Regions from separate parts of the Paenibacillus sp. cl141a genome, predicted to be linked through region 3. Evidence: predicted binding sites of a transcription regulator. Region 3 holds the regulator's gene; each other region holds the start of a gene.
The links. The regulator LexA, encoded in region 3, represses DNA repair genes until DNA is damaged. The targets are predictions, from matches to a motif close to CGAACATATGTTCG.
Positions count from the first base shown of each region.

Region 1: recA (recombinase RecA) is a predicted target of LexA. The motif match lies at 3,188-3,201, and genes of this name have one in related genera.
Region 2: BMX45_RS25290 (YhjD family protein) is a predicted target of LexA. The motif match lies at 2,040-2,053, and genes of this name have one in related genera.

Region 1 is NZ_FNZO01000001.1:400,262-406,754, reverse strand. It holds gene rny (ribonuclease Y) at 1-808, opposite strand, end outside; gene BMX45_RS01920 (regulatory protein RecX) at 1,174-1,911, opposite strand; gene recA (recombinase RecA) at 2,056-3,117, opposite strand; gene BMX45_RS01910 (competence/damage-inducible protein A) at 3,404-4,666, opposite strand; gene pgsA (CDP-diacylglycerol--glycerol-3-phosphate 3-phosphatidyltransferase) at 4,769-5,356, opposite strand; gene BMX45_RS01900 (YajQ family cyclic di-GMP-binding protein) at 5,631-6,122, opposite strand; gene BMX45_RS31185 (hypothetical protein) at 6,274-6,447, opposite strand.
Region 2 is NZ_FNZO01000012.1:38,072-44,564, reverse strand. It holds gene BMX45_RS25300 (YolD-like family protein) at 23-355, opposite strand; gene BMX45_RS25295 (DNA polymerase IV) at 352-1,617, opposite strand; gene BMX45_RS25290 (YhjD family protein) at 1,629-1,991, opposite strand; gene BMX45_RS25285 (sensor domain-containing diguanylate cyclase) at 2,184-3,773, shown strand; partial or broken gene BMX45_RS25280 (glutamate synthase) at 3,907-4,227, shown strand; gene BMX45_RS25275 (arsenic transporter) at 4,515-5,813, shown strand; gene BMX45_RS25270 (MocR-like pyridoxine biosynthesis transcription factor PdxR) at 5,920-6,493, opposite strand, start outside.
Region 3 is NZ_FNZO01000008.1:231,714-238,206, reverse strand. It holds gene BMX45_RS21550 (MerR family transcriptional regulator) at 1-175, shown strand, start outside; gene glnA (type I glutamate--ammonia ligase) at 236-1,564, shown strand; gene BMX45_RS21540 (RNA polymerase sigma factor) at 1,885-2,421, shown strand; gene BMX45_RS21535 (hypothetical protein) at 2,414-3,220, shown strand; gene lexA (transcriptional repressor LexA) at 3,288-3,914, opposite strand; gene BMX45_RS21525 (LysM peptidoglycan-binding domain-containing protein) at 4,091-4,462, shown strand; gene BMX45_RS21520 (DUF896 domain-containing protein) at 4,754-4,960, shown strand; gene BMX45_RS21515 (hypothetical protein) at 5,120-5,644, shown strand; gene BMX45_RS21510 (HAD family hydrolase) at 5,688-6,479, shown strand.

The DNA of each region.
Region 1 (6,493 bases), on a different contig from region 3:
CGTCCGCCACGAGCTTTTCCAAAGCCGTACGGGCAATTTCACGGCGAATCGGATCAAATCCGGACAGAATGACAGCTTCCGGAGTATCATCGATAATAAGGTCAATCCCTGTAAGGGTCTCAAGCGCACGAATGTTTCGGCCTTCACGTCCGATAATTCGGCCTTTCATTTCTTCGTTCGGCAAGGTGACAACAGAAACCGTGGTCTCAGCTACGTGATCAGCCGCACAGCGTTGAATAGCCAGCGTGATGATCTCGCGTGATTTCTTATCTGCTTCTTCCTTCGCCTGCTGCTCGATTTCTTTGATCATCTGAGCGGTTTCATGACGAACTTCTTGCTCGACATTGCTGAGAATGATGCTGCGGGCATCCTCCATCGTCAGGTTGGAGATGCGCTCCAGTTCCGTCGTTTGCTTCTTGTAAATGGCATCGATTTGCTGCTGGGTTTCCTCTATTCGTTTCTCTTTGTTCGCCACTTGTTCTTCTTTACGTTCCAAAGATTCTATTTTTTTATCCAGCGACTCTTCCTTTTGCAACAATCTGCGCTCCTGCCGTTGAATTTCATTCCGGCGCTCGCGAGTGTCTTTTTCAGCTTCGGCTCTGATTTTATGAACTTCGTCTTTAGCTTCGAGAACCGTTTCTTTCTTCAATGCTTCTGCTTCCTTCTTCGCACTTTCGACGATCTGCAAAGCGGCATGCTCGGCACTGGAAATTTTAGCTTCTGCAAGGGATTTGCGAATAAAATAACCGAACCCAAAGAATATAGCGGCTACAGCGAGAACGATTATGATCCAGATCCAAGTTTCCATCTGTTCACCTCCTCGTTGTTTCCTCCAAGGCATTCCTTGGGAAAATGTGCAATTGTCAGGTTACTCATTCATACATAAAATTTTCCGGCAGTGGAAGCTGCCGTCCATACTGCGCACGCCATCATGATCGTACGCAAATCCCGCCTTAGCCAGCGGAATACATTTCACTATGAATTGGCGATTTAAGAATCTTTCACAAAGTAGTCACTTTTTTGGAAGGAAAAAGGATTCTAATTTATGATAAAAAGATTCATATTTATTTTAGTATTTATAAAAAGATATTGTCAAGGGAAAGCAATGGGTAAACGTCAGTTTCATCCAGTGAAACCATTTCTTTCGCGAAAAAATGCGCACCTGCTTGCGCTTTATTCAAAATCATCCGGCTCTTCGTCCCAATCGGCTTCCTCCTGATCCTCTTCGATCAGAAGTTTGAGGGCCTGGCGCACAGGCTCTCCCCCAAAACCCCTACGCATTAAATATGCTCCGGTTTTACGTTTGCGATCCAGCAGCTCCCCCTGGGTTTGCTGCCATTTTTTACGGCCAACGGCCAGGCAGCTCTCCAATTCCGATTCTGCGCTGATCTCGCCCAAAGCCTCCGAAATCAGCTGGGTGCCGATTCCCTTCTGTCTCAGCTCCTGCTTAACCCACAGCCGTCCCTTCTTATGGCTCGTCATGCGCTGCTCTGCCCACATCTTAGCGTACAGCGCGTCATCCACCAGCTTGTCCTTCTCGAGGCGTTCCAGCGTCGTCTCCACGCTGCCGGGCTCGAACCCCTTTTGCTGCAAACGCTGCGTGATCTCCTGAGTCGTCCTTGGTTTCCGCGCCAAATGATTCAGCGCTTCCACGTAAGCCCGCTGCCGCTCATCTGCCACGACAATCTCCTGCAGCTCTTCCTTGCGAAAAACATTTCCCTTCAACATGCGATATTTAAGCATCACGTCTTCATGAACGGTCATAAGGTACGGTCCGAACGCGATTTGATACCGGTGTTTGGGCTTTTTCAGCATTTCGACTGAGGTTATGACCAGATCCTCGTCTTCCGGAAAATGTCCAATTCCCGAGGATTCCGCCAGCCCCGACATTTCTTTATTCTCTATATCCATACGACGCTCCCTTCACTGCTGCACGCTTCCCGACACATCGCCAAGACCATTGATGGTGGCAGAAATAAATGCAAAGAAGACCGTCTGGCGTTACCCACACCGGACGGTCCCCAACACTGTCATCGTTAACCAGCGATTGATTTATTACTCTACCTTAAACAACTCTTGCTCTTCCAATTGCTCTTGTTCCTTCTCCTTGTCGGAAGGCTCAGGAACAGCCGTCGTCAGGTTACTCGCTTCACGGATCTTGTTCTCGATCACGCTTGCGATCTCCGGATTCTCCTTCAAGAATTGCTTCGCATTCTCGCGGCCTTGACCAAGACGGTCACCGGCATAAGAATACCATGCTCCGCTCTTATCCACGATATCCAGTTCTGTACCGATATCGATCAGGCTTCCCTCTCTAGAGATGCCTTCGCCGTACATAATATCAAGCTCGGCCTGTTTGAATGGTGGAGCTACCTTGTTCTTGACAACCTTAATCCGTGTTCGGTTACCCACCACATCGTTGCCCATTTTGATGCTCTCAATTCGACGCACGTCCAAACGAACCGTGGAATAGAACTTCAGAGCACGTCCGCCTGGGGTTGTTTCAGGGTTACCGAACATAACACCAACCTTCTCGCGAAGCTGGTTGATAAAGATGGCAATCGTTTTCGACTTATTGATGGCTCCCGACAATTTACGAAGAGCCTGGGACATCAGACGGGCTTGCAGACCCACGTGGGAATCACCCATGTCGCCTTCGATCTCGGCTTTCGGTACAAGCGCGGCGACCGAGTCAATAACGATGACATCGACGGCGCCGCTCCGTACCAGAGCCTCCGCAATTTCCAGCGCCTGCTCGCCCGTATCCGGTTGGGAGAGCAGCAATTCATCAATGTTAACGCCCAATTTGTTTGCATACGATGGATCCAGGGCATGCTCGGCATCGATAAATGCAGCTTGTCCGCCAGCCTTCTGAACCTCTGCGATAGCATGCAGGGCTACTGTTGTTTTACCGGAGGATTCCGGTCCGTACACTTCAATAATCCGGCCTCTAGGCAAGCCGCCGGTTCCTAAAGCTATATCCAATGCCAACGATCCGCTTGGCACAATCTCTACCTGCATATGGGTGGATTCACCCAGTTTCATAATGGAACCTTTTCCGAACTGTTTCTCTATCTGACGAAGCGCCATTTCCAGCGCAGCACGACGATCTGACAATTGTTCCACAACCCTTCACTGTTGATAGTCTTATCATACCTTGTTTTGACACGTTTGCCAAGCTTTTTTTCGAACATACATTCGTTTTTTTTATTCAGCTCCCCTTCCCGTTCATGCTCCGAACCCTATGTATAAAGAACAAGAACCGTGGCAACATCAATCGATATGCCACGGTTCTTCCGTATTTCCCATTATACTTGGAACGGCTCCTGAATTCAAGAACAGCTATTTAGCAAGGTGTAAATTTTTTACTTTTTCAATTGCCCGGTCGCCTTGGCCACGAAGCCTAAGCCTGCTCAGACGCTACGAGACGCTGCCAAAGCCGGTATAGCAGCGCCTTGGTTGCGCGGAGCCGGATCGTTTCGCGGTTGCCTTGGAGGTTCAGCTCATGCACTTCCGTTTCTTTGCCCCGTTGGGACAATCCGATGTAGACCAGCCCTATTGGCTTGCGTTCCGCGTAACCCGGACCTGCCACGCCTGTCACCGATAAACCGAAGTCGCTGTCGGTTACCATCCGGACATGGTCCGCAAGCGCTTCTGCAACCTCCGCACTGACGGCCCCCGGCGCATCGTCCCCCTCCAGCAGCGCATGCGGGATATGCACAAGCTTCTCCTTGATCTGGTTGGTGTAACAGATGATCCCCCCAAGAAACATCGATGCGCTTCCGGGAATGGAGGTCAGGGTCTCCGCTACAAGTCCTCCCGTGCAGCTCTCCGCGGCGCTCAGCGTCCAGCTTCGATCGGCCATCATGTCCACGATGACCTTTTCGATAGGCACATCCTCGTTGGCATACATAAATTCAGGCCCTCTCTCCCGGATCCTGGCTTCGAGTTCATTCAGCCGGACCAGCGCCTCAGACTCGCTGGAGGCCTTCGTGGAGATACGGACGGTGACCTCCCCATCCTTGGCATACAAAGCAATCGTCGGATCGGTCTGGGCCGTAATCAGGTCCTCCAGGCGCTGATCCAGCGCGGACTCCCCAATGCCCGCGAATTTAAGCATCTTCGAATAGATGGGAAGCTCATCCGTGAGCACATGCTGCAGAAGCCAAGGCTTGGCCTCCTGCTCAAACATCGGCATCAATTCTTTGGGCGGCCCCGGCAAAACGATATAATGAGTGCCTTCATGGGATACCGCGTTCCCGACAGCGAGGCCTGTCTCGTTCGGAAGCGGGGTGCCGCCCTCGATGGCGAGCGCCTGGCGCCGATTGTTCTCGGTCATGACGGATCCCCGCTCATGAAAGAAGCGTTCAATCCGGTCCATGGCCATCCGGTCGATATGCAAGGAACGATTTAGAAAGGAAGCCAGCGCATCCTTCGTCAGATCGTCCTGCGTGGGACCGAGACCGCCGGACAGGAGTACAATATCGGCTCTGCTGCTGGACAGGCGCAAGGCCTCCTTGAGCCTCTCCAGGTTGTCCCCGACAACGGTTTGATAGTACACGTCGATCCCCATTGAAGCAAGCTGTCTGGACAAATACTGCGCATTGGTATTCACGATCTGTCCGAGGAGAAGTTCTGTTCCAACTGCAATGATTTCTGCTTTCATGATTCATCGATCCTCCCGTATCTTCTATCTCTTCGTTAGTAACTGCCTTCGTTATTCCTTACCCGGTGGAAGAAAAAAGCAATAGGATGGCTCCTATTGCCGTTATGCCCCGGTACCTTTGAGAAGGTGCCTGTTCTGGACAAAATATTCGATTCCCGAATAGATCGTAATCAGCGCGGCAGCCCAGATCGCAATGACATCAAACGGAATCCCCAAAAATACAAACGGGAAATTGTTGATCAGAAGCGCGACAATCGCCACGATCTGAATCACCGTCTTGATTTTTCCGGATTGACCTGCTGCGACTACCGAACCTTCCAGAAGCGCAATTTGTCTCAAGCCAGTCACCGCAAATTCCCTGCTGATGATGACAACAGCAATCCAGGATTCGCATTTTCCCATCTCTACAAGCGATATGAGTATGGCCGCAACCAGCAGTTTGTCCGCCAGCGGATCCAGAAGTTTACCCAGATTCGTCACCATATTGTTTTTCCGGGCCAGATACCCGTCAATGCCGTCCGTGCTTGCAGCAAGTATGAATATCAGTGCCGCAATCAATTGGTTATAGGGCAGGACAAAATCATTCCACACAATGGGATCCGGATAAAAATCAAAATCCACCAGCAGGAAAATCATCATGACAGGGATCAAGCAAATGCGGGCCAACGTGATACGATTGGGTAAATTCATGGGGCAACCTCCCTTGCAACGGGTTGTCTTGTTAACTCGGCAGACCCTGCAGCGGTTATCCTTCTGCATGTCATCAGGGTCGCTCTTCCCAAGAGCCTAAAGGGTTTGAAGCGTGCATCGCTGTCTGTCATTTTCATCCCCCAGTAATCTATGTATACGTTAATCCTTATATATCGTTTTTTAGTATAATATTTCCGTTGACGCCCTGTCAAAAGAAACAAACCCGCCGAGCCTGCCCGAAATGGAGCCTCATTGCTTGGATGGAGAGGAGCGTTTATTTAAAATTGGTGAATTGCAGATCCAAGGAAAGGTCCGCTTTGCGAAGAAGCTGCATGATCTGCTGAAGATCATCCTTGCTTTTTCCGGTTACCCGAATCTGGTCGCCTTGAATCTGGCTCTTGACCTTCAGCTTGGAATCACGGATCAAAATATTGATCTTTTTGGAATTTTCCTGGTCGATTCCTTGCTTCAAGGTCAGACGCTGGCGGACGGTACCCATGGAAGCGGGCTCGATCTTACCGTACTCCACATTTTTAAGCGACAAGCCCCGTTTCACCATCTTGGTCTGCAAAATATCGATAACGGCGTTGAGTTTGTACTCGTCATCGGAGGCAATGACCAGCGCGTCCTTGTCCAGCTTCAAGCTGCTCTTGCTGCCCTTGAAGTCAAAACGGTTTTCGATCTCGCGCTCCGCTTGATTAACCGCATTGGTAAGTTCCTGCATATCCATTTTGGATACGATATCAAATGAGCTTTCTGAAGCCATGGTGAATCCTTCCTTTCATTTGGCGATAATGCTTCTATTATAGGTAAAACCGAGAGACAAGTCTAATCCTGCAAGGAATCCGCAATGGATCAGGAACGAAAAAGACTCCGCTTATCGCCAACATCATCCGGCGAAAACGAAGCCCGCTCCCTCAACTGCTAGCTTTCTCATCATGCACCGGACGGCGGAACATACTCAGTATGCCGAGTAAAATATGTGCCAGCCCAAAGCCTAATATGCCATACCCCCAGCTGCTCGGAATCAAATAATAGCCCAAGAGGCTGACGATAACGCCTAATCCGAATATAATCCAATTGACCGTCACAGAGCATCACCTCTTTCGGGAAGTGAAATAACAGCATGCAGCTGCA
Region 2 (6,493 bases), on a different contig from region 3:
CGGATATGGATGCGCGCGGCAGTCAATCACACGTCTCCGCCGTTTCAACCTCCAGTATATCTACCAGATTAATCCAAGTATCCCCGACAAGCAACCGCTCGTTCAGGGTATTGATTCGGGAGATCCTTCCGTTTACCGCGTAATTTCCGTACTCCCCGTATACTTGCAGCTGTATGGTTTCCTTGCTCCGGTAAGCCGTGCTGATCTTTTCTATAATCCACTGCACCTGCTGCTCATCCAGAAGAGGGTGGGTCTGCTTATGCTTCTCGCCCTGCTTCTCCAAAATGGCGTCGCGATGCTCAAACAGCATCATGCGGCTGGATTCCCATAGACCGTTTTCCGTTAGTTTTTTCATTTGTAGTGTCCTCCGATCTTGGCGTTCAGAAATTTCAGCTGGCTGGTTTTGGTTAGCGATGAGCCGAAGTAGACGGAGGAGGGACCGTATTGGTTGTTGATATCGTCCATGGTATGTTCCAAATACATGAGCCGCTCCCGGTCGCCGAAGAGAGACAGCTGGTAAACCGCGTCACTCTGCAGTTCTCCGAGGGAGACCCAGATTTTGCGGACAGGGCCGCCGTCCCAGTGCTTGCGGAACAGCTCCTTGGCAGCCGCATACACTTCGCGGGACAGATGCGTCGGCTCGGCAATCTTCATTTGGCGGGAGAACCCCACAGGGCGATCGAAATCGGCGCCCTGGGCGCCGGCGTGGACCACGTTGCCCATGTAGCCTTTGGCCCGCGCCCGCTGGCAGATGAGCATGGAGAGCTCGTTCAGCACGACATCGATGTCCTGCTGGTCGTGATAATCGACAGGAAGCGTGGTCTGGCGGCCGATTCCTTTTTGCCCGTCGAATGCATCGGGCGTCACTGGGGAATCATCATAACCATTGGCGGTTCGCCACAGCACTTCGCTCCAGATGTCGCAGTTTTTTTTCATGTAGCGCTTCATTTTGAATTTGAGATCGGGAAGCGGCGTATGGGCCAGCTCCCCGATGGTCTGGATGCCGAGCCGTGCCAGATGCTTCGTGGTCCGCGAGCCCACGCCGAACATTTTATGGGTGGGGCAAGCCCAGAGCGCGTCCATGGTGGCCTCGTTCAGCTCAAAGATGCCGTCCTCATTCTTCTTGGCAAAATTGTCGCAGGCCAGCTTGGCAAGAACCTTGTTGCGCCCGATGCCCACTCGGGTATAGACGCCGGTCTCGCGCCGCACCCGCATCTGAATATGCCGGGCAAGCTCCTTCGGCGTGCAGCCAAAGTGCGCCAAGCTTGCCGTCACATCGATGAATTGCTCATCAATGCTGAACGGCTCCACGAGATCGGAATAGGATTCGAGAATGCTCATAATCTGCAGGGATACCCGGATATAGGCGCTCATGCGCGGTTTCATCACGACCAGATCGGGGCATTTCTGCTGGGCCTGCCACAGGGGCTCCGCCGTGGTGACCCCGTGGTCCTTCGCAAGCGGGCATGCCGCGAGAATGATGCCGCTTCGCCGGGAAGGGTCGCCGGAGACGACCAGGGGTCTGTGTTGGTATGCGGGATTCGCCGCTTTTTCAACAGAGGCATAAAAGGACTGGCAGTCCGCCAGAAAAACGACGCGCTGCTTGCGTTTATGCATGATGATTCCTCCTATTCGAGACGAATGTGAAATGTTTCAGCCAGACGCATTTGAATATCGGCTCTCACAAAATCCCACATCAGCTCCATGTCATGCTGGTAGCCGCGACATCGGTAGCGGATGGTGACGGAGTGCTTCTGGCGCCGGGTTTCCAGAATGGCGATGCCGCGTGCGCGGCAGCTTCTCTTGAGCTCGGCGAGCTTCGCGAACGTAATCTTCTGAATGGTCTGCAGATGGAACACGTAATAGTCGCTTATGCCGGTATGCTTCATGCTGCGGATATCCCGTTCCAGCACGTCCAGCAAAATCGGCAGAATGACGCAGTCCTTGACGGACAGCAGCTCTTCCTCGGTTTGCAGCGGAGACGCGGACATGCCTGATGCCTCCTCATCGTTCTTCATATGCTCCCCACTATTATATAACGAACATACGTTCGTTATGCAACTGGTAAATACAGAGCATGATCCGGCATTCCCTATATGGACTCCAAAACGTTTGTGAAGTAATATGAAAAGATCGTGTATTCATCCGGAAAAAATTTTCATAAGAGTAGGGGTACAGCCTCCATGAACATACCCAAACGACGCCTCAAAATCAGTCTTGCGATGGTCATGCCTGCCTTGGTTTCATTATCCATCCTGATGACGATGTCGATCATGGTCTACATCCAGTATAAAAACGAGAAACGATCCCTGTACGACACGACCATGTCGCTGAATTTATCATCCGCGCAAAAAATGGCGGTTACCATTGAAGCGCTTTTCTCGGGGATGCGCCAAAGTCTGCGCGCCGCCGCAAGCAACCCGGCCATTGAAGCAAGAGCGGCATCCGACGAAAAGGAGCTGCAGGTCATTTTTGATCTTATGCTCAAGAGCAGCCCTTATTTCAATTCCGTATTTTGGGCCGACGAAAGGGGGAGCATTCGGGTTGTTTCTCCTGCGGTGAATCAGGTCAACCCTGCCCGATTAATAACGGAGGGGGCCGTTCAAGCATTAAATGAGAGAAAATCCTATCTTTCGGTACCGTATAGGAGTCCGACCGGCCGCTGGATTGTGTTTGCGAGCGAGCCGATTTTTGACGGATCCGGCAAGTACTGCGGTATGATAGCAGGCACGATTTATCTGGAAGAAAACAATATATTGCATCGGATCCTCGGATCGGGTGCTGGAAATGAAGAGGACTCCTATTCCTATATCGTGGATTCCGGCGGGAAGGTGCTCTATCATCTGGAGGAAAGCCGGGTCGGGGAGGACGTGAGTTCTAACGTGGTCGTGAGACGGCTCATGGATGGCGAGAGCGGCATGCAACGCGTGACGAATACACAGGGCGACGATTACTTGACGGGTTATGCCAGCGTGGCGATGAATGGCTGGGGGATCGTCATGCAGACGTCGGTAAGCTCCATCCTGGCCGATGTCAATCGAAATTTGCAGGACCAGCTGAGAAGCATGCTGTTTCCCATCGCGCTCATGCTGTTCATTGCCGTATATACGGCCGCAAGAATTGCCGCCCCGTTTACCCGGCTCTATAAATTAACGAAATCGGTAGCAGCCGGCCAAATGGTGTCTTCCCAGGAATTTCGGCCGCATTGGAACCGGGAAGCCGACCAGTTGAACCGGATCATGGGAGCTGCTGCGGAAACGATGGCCAAGCAGACGCAGTCGCTGCAGCAGGAAGCGATCACGGATCCATTGACGGGGCTGTCCAATCGCCGGGAGCTGGAACGCTGCCTTGAGTCTTGGGATGCGCTACGGGAACCGTATGCCGTTATTCTCCTGGATATCGACCATTTCAAAGCGATAAACGATACATATGGCCATCAAACCGGCGATCAGATCCTGAAGCTCGTGGCGGCCGTCATGGTGGATTGCGCTCCCGCGGATGCGGTATGCTCCCGTTTTGGCGGGGAAGAGTTTGTCATTCTTCTTCGCGAACGCAGCCTGGATACGGCATACCGTATGGCTGAACGGATACGCAGGGCGATCCTGATTTCCCCGACCCCTTATTCCGGAACGCTCACCGTATCGATCGGCGTATCGCTGTATCCGGATCACGGGGGAAGCCGGGAGGATGTATTTCAAGCGGCGGATATGGCGCTGTACCGGGCGAAGGGGGAAGGACGCAACCGCACGGTGGCGGCGGGATTATCGGCATGAGAGACATCCTAGCCGCTTTGGTGAACCGGATACCTTTTTTGTATATCGGAGTGTGATTCCGAGCACACTCCGATACAAATCCAAAAAATGGATGCTAGACGCGCTGCAGATCGGTTGCTACAATCATCCAATCAGCGTTGAGGCGCTGGCTCCGCTAATTGATCCGAATGTACACAGCTGCGGCACCGTAAGACCTCATGGGGAGAAAGAACTTCGTCATTTCAATAAAAACTTTTATCTTGTCGGGATGAAGAATTATGGCCGGGCTCCGACTTTCCTCATGGCTACAGGGTATGAGCAGGTCTGATCCATTGCAGCCTATATGGACTGCGATCTGGAGGCGGCGTCAAAGGTGGGCTGGAGCTGCCGGAGACCGGTGCATGTGGCATCAGCAGTGGCACCAAATGCCAAGGATTGCTGTTTGCCGGCCTCATCTGCTCCGGGCTGCAAATAAAGGGCCTAACGATTGAAATCAGGCACACTTTCCATTAATAAATAGGCACTAACTTATATGAGATAGAATCGTAATTTTTAGATGCCAGGTTCGCAAGAAGTATTGTCATCCATGAATAAGGAGGTGGACTGTACTTGTAACTAACCGAGAGTCAGCGGGCATTCGCATCGACGCTAAGGCAGTGCCAGAGGAGGATTGCCGTTTTATGTATAAGGATATAGTTATATATTGATTCCCTGCGAAATATAACTGTATTCCTGCTCAACACGTCATTGGAGGTTTGAACATTGGTTTCTGTTGTCCTGGCCAGCATCATTTTTATTGTCACTTTAATTTTTGTCATTTGGCAGCCTAAAAATCTATCCATTGGATGGTCGGCTTGCGGAGGCGCTTTGCTGGTGCTTCTCGTTGGAGTCGTTGACTTTCAGGATGTGTGGGACGTCACCCGCATCGTATGGAATGCAACGCTCGCCTTTGTTGCAATCATCATTATTTCGTTGATATTGGATAAAATCGGGTTATTTGAATGGGCTGCGCTGCATATGGCCAATGCCGCTCGGGGAAACGGCATCCGGATGTTTGTGTACGTCTCCTTGCTTGGGGCGGTTGTTTCCGCATTCTTTGCGAATGACGGAGCGGCTCTCATCTTGACACCGATCGTGCTTGCCATGGTAAGGGCGCTGAACTTCGATGAACGAAAGGTATTTCCTTTTATTATCGCAAGCGGCTTTATTGCGGACACCACCTCGCTTCCGCTTGTCGTCAGCAACCTGGTGAACATCGTATCTGCCGATTTCTTCGGCATCACGTTCATCGAATATGCCAGTCGCATGCTGGTTCCGAATCTGTTCTCTTTGGCAGCGAGCGTTCTTGTGCTTTATTTGTTTTTCCGCAAAAGCATCCCTCGAAAGTTTGACGGTACCCAGCTGAAGCAGCCATCCACAGCGATTCAGGATCCTGCCATGTTCCGTTTATCATGGATCGTATTGAGCGTGCTGCTCCTCGGTTATTTTGTGTGTGAATTTGTGGGCATCCCCGTATCGATCGTAGCTGGCGTTATCGCGATATGGTTCCTGCTGATGGCGAGAAAAAGTCCGGTTGTGCAAACCAAGGAAGTGCTTAAAGGGGCGCCATGGGCGATCGTGTTTTTCTCGATCGGCATGTATGTCGTCGTATATGGCTTGCGCAATGCAGGCCTTACGGATCTGCTGGCCGGCGTCATACAGAGCGCAGCGGATCAAGGGTTGTTTGCCGCTACCATGGCCATGGGGTTTATTGCCGCCATGATTTCGTCTATTATGAACAATTTGCCGACGGTGATGATCGATGCACTCGCAATCGATGCAACCCATACGTCGGCAGCCATTAAAGAGGCCTTAATTTATGCGAACGTGATCGGTTCCGATTTAGGTCCCAAAATTACGCCGATCGGTTCGCTGGCAACCTTGCTTTGGCTGCATGTCCTTTCTGCCAAGGGCGTGAAGATCAGCTGGGGAACCTACTTCAAAACAGGGATCCTATTGACCATCCCGACGTTATTCATAACCCTCTTGGGTTTATATATCTGGTTGACCATATTGCAATGATCAGGATAAGAGGAGAGGGCAAAAGAAAACATGAAAAAAGGTTAGCTTTCGAAAAGCTAACCCTTTTCCTGCTTAAGGGCAGGAGGACACCGCTCCCGGTGCTGCCCTATTGAATGGCGGCGTGCAGGGCTTGGGCGAACTTGGAGATTCCGTAAGGGATATCCTCGGCCCTGGCACGGGCGTAAGTGAATCGCACATATCCGGAAGCCGAACCGTACACGCTTCCCGGCGCGAAAATAACGCCTTTTTGAATGGCGGCCTCCAACAGCTTGCTGTCATTCACTTCCGGCACGATCTTGCACCAGAGATGCAGGCCGCCCTTCGGCACATGGAAATGAACCAGGCCTTGCAGCTCTTTCTGCAGGGCCTCGATCAGTAAATCCCGCTTGTACAGCAAGCTCGCTCGCAGCCTGTCCAGGTGGGGAGCAAAATAGGAAGAGTCGATAAACTGGACGGCAAGGCTTTGGGGCACCACGCTCAGCCCGAAATCCATCTGCTGCCTAGCGTCGGCGAGCCGCTCCACAATGGAATTCGGGGCGACCATCCAGCCTACGCGAAGGCCGGACGCGGCTATTTTCGAGAGTGAGCCGATGTACAGCACCGACCCGATGGAATCCACGGATTTCAAAGGAGCCGGCGGCGGGCACTGGTAGGCGGTCAAACTGAAGGGATCGTCCTCC
Region 3 (6,493 bases):
GGTCACGAAAGAGTCTGAAGAGGCTACCGTCATTACGCCGGATACGGAGAACAGACGCCGTGAGATGTCGGAGTCGCAGCTGCGCCGTTTGCTGAAGCAGGAATTGATTACCGCTAAAAGACCGGGTCAGGTTTCATTGATTCAAGGGGAATTATCCCGGTTTTTTAATAAATAAGGATTGCCATGCTGTCATTCTTCATGGAGTCTAGTTTTTATTTAAAAAGGAGAGGATAAAGTGAGTTATACCAGAGAGGACATTCTACGCATCGCCAAAGAAGAAAATGTTCGATTTATCCGCTTGCAATTTACAGATTTGCTTGGAACGATCAAAAACGTTGAAATTCCGGTAAGCCAGCTGCCTAAAGCGCTTGATAATAAAATGATGTTTGACGGTTCTTCCATCGAAGGGTATGTTCGTATCGAGGAATCCGATATGTACCTGTACCCGGATCTGGATACCTTCATGATCTTCCCTTGGGTATCCGAGGACCGCGTCGCACGTCTGATCTGTGATGTTTACATGCCGGACGGCACCCCGTTTGCAGGAGATCCGCGCGGGATTCTGAAGAGAGCACTGAAGGAAGCCGAAGAGATGGGCTTCACTTCCATGAATGTCGGTCCGGAGCCGGAATTCTTCCTGTTCAAAACCGACGAAAAAGGCAATCCGACCATGGAGCTGAATGACCAAGGCGGATACTTTGACCTGGCGCCTACCGATCTCGGCGAGAACTGCCGCCGCGACATCGTGTTGACGCTGGAAGAGATGGGCTTCGAAATCGAAGCTTCTCACCATGAGGTAGCACCGGGCCAGCACGAAATTGACTTCAAGTACGCAGATGCGATCAAAGCGGCTGACCAGATTCAAACCTTTAAATTGGTTGTTAAGACGATCGCTCGTCAGCATGGACTGATTGCAACCTTTATGCCAAAACCGTTATTCGGCGTAAACGGCTCCGGCATGCACTGCAACCAATCGCTGTTCAAAGGCGGCGAGAACGCGTTCGTTGATGAGAGCGACGAGCTTGGCCTGAGCGTAACGGCTCGGAACTATATGGCGGGTATTCTTAAGCATGCACGCGCGTTTGCTGCGATCACGAACCCGACGGTGAACTCGTACAAGCGTCTCGTGCCTGGTTACGAAGCACCTTGCTACGTGGCATGGTCTGCAAGCAACCGCAGCCCGATGATTCGTATTCCAGCATCCCGCGGTCTGAGCACGCGCATTGAAGTGCGTAACCCGGATCCGGCGGCGAATCCGTATCTGGCTCTGGCTGTCATGCTGAAAGCTGGCTTGGACGGTGTTAAGCGTGAGCTGTCGCTTCCGGCACCGATCGACCGCAACATCTACGTGATGACGGAAGAAGAGCGCATCGAGGAAGGCATCCCAAGCTTGCCGGCAAACCTGAAAGAAGCGCTCAACGAATTGATCCGCAGCGAAGTCATCTCGGATGCACTCGGTGACCATGCGCTGGCTCACTTCTACGAGCTGAAAGAGATCGAATGGGATATGTATAGAACGCAAGTTCACCAATGGGAACGCGATCAGTACATTACAATGTATTAATAGAGGGATCCCCGCTGCCAAGTGGCAGCGGGGATTTTTTAAATGCAGACATGAGCAGACATGATTTCAGCATTTAAAATTCATTAGTAAACAGCATGATTTGTGAGTCGGTATAGTTCTCATATATTGAAGCCCAATATTAGGATTGTAAGTGGATATGTTAAGTAGTATCTTTATATCAACATTTTAGCGCAATAGAAAGATCGGATTGTTTATACTTTATAGAATAGAATCTTCCCTTACCTACGGGGAGATTCTTTTTTTGCGAAAAAAGGAACCTTTCCTCGCTTCCATGACTCTAATTAGATGAGGTGAATCGGTTGGAGCTCGAATACTTGAAGCAGATGACGGTCATGGACAGCCAGACGCTGGATAAAATCATGAACGAATATGGAAATGATGTATGGAATTATGCGTATTTTTTGACCAAACAGCATGCCTTGGCAGACGATATTGCACAAGAAGCCTTTATTAAGGCCTATTACGGCATACATACCTTTCGCGGTCACGCGACGCTGAAAACGTGGCTGCTGACGATCACGCGACATACGGCGTTCCGGTACAAACAGGCTTTTTTCTTTCGGAAAGTCATCCTTAAAGACAAGCTTATCGCCAGTTCGTCAAGCCGGTCAGCGGAAGCGGAATATTTGGACGAGCAGTATACGGATGAAATATGGGCAATGATTATGACTTTGCCGAGCAAGCTTAGGGAAGTGTTGGTCCTGGACTTATACTATGAAATGCCAATGCATGAGATAGCGGAGCTGCTTCATATTGCGACAGGCACCGTAAAATCCAGATTGCATCGGGCCAGGAAAAAAGTACAAAACCTAATGAAGGAGAAGAACGATGAGTGAGGATAAACCAGACTGGTACAGCCGGGCTAAAAAAGCTCCCTTTTCAGATGAAAAGTTCACGTCCGAAATGAAAAAAAACGTGCATAGGTCCGTGATTTTCACCGACAGTAAGCCTAGACGTCGAAAGTACCTACAAGTTGGATTGGCTGGCGGGTTCATGCTTCTGATTATTTTATTAGCCTTTCAGTTGCCTTTTGGCAGTCAGGAACAAGAGAGAGCAGGGACTATGCCTCCTTATAGGGAGGAGACAATCCGGGCACAAGGGGTAACGGATGAAGGAAGGTTAAACGTTATTGCAGTTGGACAGGAAAAAATAACGACATTGGGTGCACCGAGCTGCTTCGGGATCGAAACGGATCGGTCGTTTACCGGAAACTACAGCGTGCAGTATAGTACTAACCAAGGTACAAATGAAGTCACTACGCTGGAGGGTCTTACATTTATTCAACCGACATCTGCTCCGGTTGATATGATTCGCCTGCCGTTTCAAGATGCCGATGTATTTATACTCGCACCGCAATATAGGGACTGTCATGGCATACAAATCTATGCGTTCGCCGTAGAGCATGAAACGGGTAAAGCCGTTCAGCTTCGATTTCAGGATGAATCCTTGGCATCCTACTTTTCCTATTATAGACCCGGTACGGTCCCTGAGGTGAAGGAGAATAAGCTTGTTCTGCAGTCTACCGAGGGACCGGGAGGCGAAGGTGCGCCGGATTATGTTTCTGAAAGAAGGTATCAATTAGATCTTACGCAAAATGCGTTGGTTCTAGGGTTGCGTAAGACCGGAACGTTCTAGTGCATGTCCTAAAAAAGAGGTTACCATCCATTAAGGAAGGTAACCTCTTATTCATAAATCTATGAAATTAGTGCACGTCCCTGAAGAGACCGATCACTTTCCCGAGAATCGTTACATGGTTCAAGCGCAGCGGCTCATAGGTAGGATTCTCCGGCTGCAATCGTACATGATCCTTCTCCTTGTAGAAGGTCTTCACGGTTGCTTCATCTTCTTCTGTCATTGCTACGACAATGTCACCATTGTCCGCGGTTTGCTGCTGGCGAACGATGACGTAGTCACCGCTGTGAATACCGGCTTCAATCATACTGTCGCCGACTACGGACAACATGAACACCTTATCGTCGCCCACGTAATGCTGCGGGAGCGGGAAATAATCTTCAATGTTCTCCATGGCCGTAATCGGTACGCCTGCTGTGACTTTCCCGACGACAGGCACTCTGGCAATGGTGTGCGTAAACAGATTCGCGCTTTCGGATTCTTCTTGGCCAAGCAACTCGATCGCTCTTGGTTTCGTAGGGTCACGGCGGATCAGGCCTTTCTTCTCCAAACGGTCCAGATGACCATGGACCGTAGAACTGGAGGCTAGTCCGACAGCCTCGCCGATTTCCCGGACAGAAGGCGGGTAACCCTTGCTACGAACTTCGTTGCGGATAAACTCTAAGATCGCCAGCTGGCGGCTGGATATTTTCGACATGCCGTATCAACCCCATTTAGTAACGTTTGGGAAAATTATAACATAGAACTACCGTTCGTACAAACATAAGTTCTAAAATAAAAATAGAACAAATGTTCTTTTGGGTATTGAATCAAACAAGTGTTCGTGTTAAGATGAATCCATAAGAGAACACTTGTTTGGGAGATGATGATTCCATGTTGAAATACAGTACATACCGCAGCATTTATGAGAACGTTCCGGTGGTAACAGAACAATCATCGAAGAATTGGGGCATTTACTTGAAATCGAAGATAGCTTCGATCCCTTTGAATAAACTGTTGTTCACCCTGCTAATTGTGGCCATCTTTTGGACAGGTGCATATTCCGTTTTTGCCGGTGGGACAGAGAGGCCGACTGGAGAGAAGCAGGTGATCGTTCAATATGGCGATAGCTTGTGGCGAATTGCTTCCCTTCATAAACCGGCGGATATGGATACGCGCGTATATTTGGATAGCATTCGAAGAATGAACGGATTGAAGGGTCCTGACATACAGGCTGGAGAAGTGCTGTCATTGCCGGTTTGGTGATTTGACGGTGCTCCTAACCTATAGGCAATCATTCTCCATAATATTCACCAAGTACTGTTGGTTGCTTCCTGTTTACTGAACATCATATTCTGCTTATCAGATTGAATCTTTTACGCGTAATAGCGCGTTTACAATAGATGACTATGGATTACCTCTCCATAGACGGTATCCATTTATACGCAACATATGTTCATATTTATTCTTAGACGAGCTTGCAAGGGCCCAGTTGCCTTGACAAGCTCTTTTTCACATGTTTTAGTTATACATGATATCGAAATTGGAGGAGAAGTCATGGACATCGATACTTTGGTAGAACGCATCAATGTATTAGCAAGAAAGAAGAAGAATGAAGGGTTGACCGAGGAGGAGCTAAAAGAACGGGCCGAGCTTCGGGAAATATACCTTAACAATATTCGCAGTAACTTTAGACAACAGCTGGAATCGATTGAATGGGTTGATGAAAACGAACAAAAAGGCGGCCCGCGATTAAAGCACTAGTCGATTAACCGTTCAAGGATTTATATTCAGCGGATCCGTGAACAGATAGAAGGATAGCATAATAATACTTGGGGTACCGGTCATTCGGATAATCGATTACGGTTACCCCAAGTTTATATGGTTTATAAACATTTTGATTATGAGTTCAGGGGGAACCAAATGTCACGTTCATGGGAAAGAAAAGTCAGCAAAAATATGTCGCAGCTTAACAAACAGCGCAAAAAGCAGGGATTGACCTCGTATCAAGGGTCTGCGATTAGTGATAAGCATGACGTGTTTAAGGGTCGTAAGTATGTACTTCCGTTAGTGCTTGTTGCATTGGCCGGTTTGTATGCGCTTCTCGGAACGGCAACTTCACAGGCAGCCGGCGGAAGCAATGATGTATTGAATTGGGTTGGCGTCAGCTTGTATATCCTGTTGGCGCTCATGATATTTCTCCGCAAGCCTTATTTGAAGATTGAGCGCGCCTCCGTGTCGACCATGAAGTTCAACCGGGAACGCCGTCTGGCCGTATCCGATATCGAGAAAATCAAATTGGCTTCGGGTTCCGTCGTGATCCAAGGCAAGGGAAAAGCAGGCAACTGGGTGTTCTCACGAATGATGAATCTTTACGATACCAAAGCCATGGGCGAAAGATTGGAAGAGTTTGCAAAGACTCATCAAATTCCAGTGGAGCACAACTAACCCGATAGAGTAGATCACAATGTAGATGAGGAGTGGGAGAGAAATGCCGATTGCTGCGGTTTTGTTTGATTTAGACGATACGTTATTGTGGGATGAACGCAGTGTAGAAGAAGCGTTTGAAGTGACTTGCCGAGCCGGAGCGACGGCAACCGGCGTTGATGCCGGCGCGCTTTTAGCCGCGGTGCGTGAGGAAGCAAGAGCATTGTATGAATCCTATGATACTTTTGCGTTTACCAAGATGATCGGGATCAATCCGTTTGAGGGCTTGTGGGCTAATTTTACGGCTGGATCCCAGCCCGAATTCCGAAAGCTGCAAGAATTGGCTCCCGTTTACCGCAAAGAATCCTGGCGGCGCGGACTTCATCGCCTTGGCGTTGATAATGAAGCGTTGGCGGAGAAATTGGCAGCGCAATTTGCGGCGGAACGCAGAACAAGACCTTACGTTTATGAAGAAACCTTTGAAGTGCTGAAAGAATTGCAGGGTAACGTGAAGCTGCTGCTTCTAACGAACGGAAGTCCGGATTTGCAGCAGGAGAAGCTTGATGGCGTTCCGGAACTGGTCCCTTATTTTGACCACATTATAATCTCGGGTGATTTCGGCAAAGGCAAGCCGGATGTTTCCATATTCAAGCATGCACTTGATCTGTTAGGCGTTGAAGCGGATCAGGCCGTGATGGTGGGAGATAAGTTGACCACAGATATTAAAGGCGGGAATGCCGCAGGACTGCATACGGTTTGGATCAATCGGGTAGACCGGCCTCATGATCCGGCCATTCAGCCGAAGTTTGAGATCAAACATTTATCCGAGCTGCATGCTATTGTGGCGTCCTTATAAATGACGTGATGAAG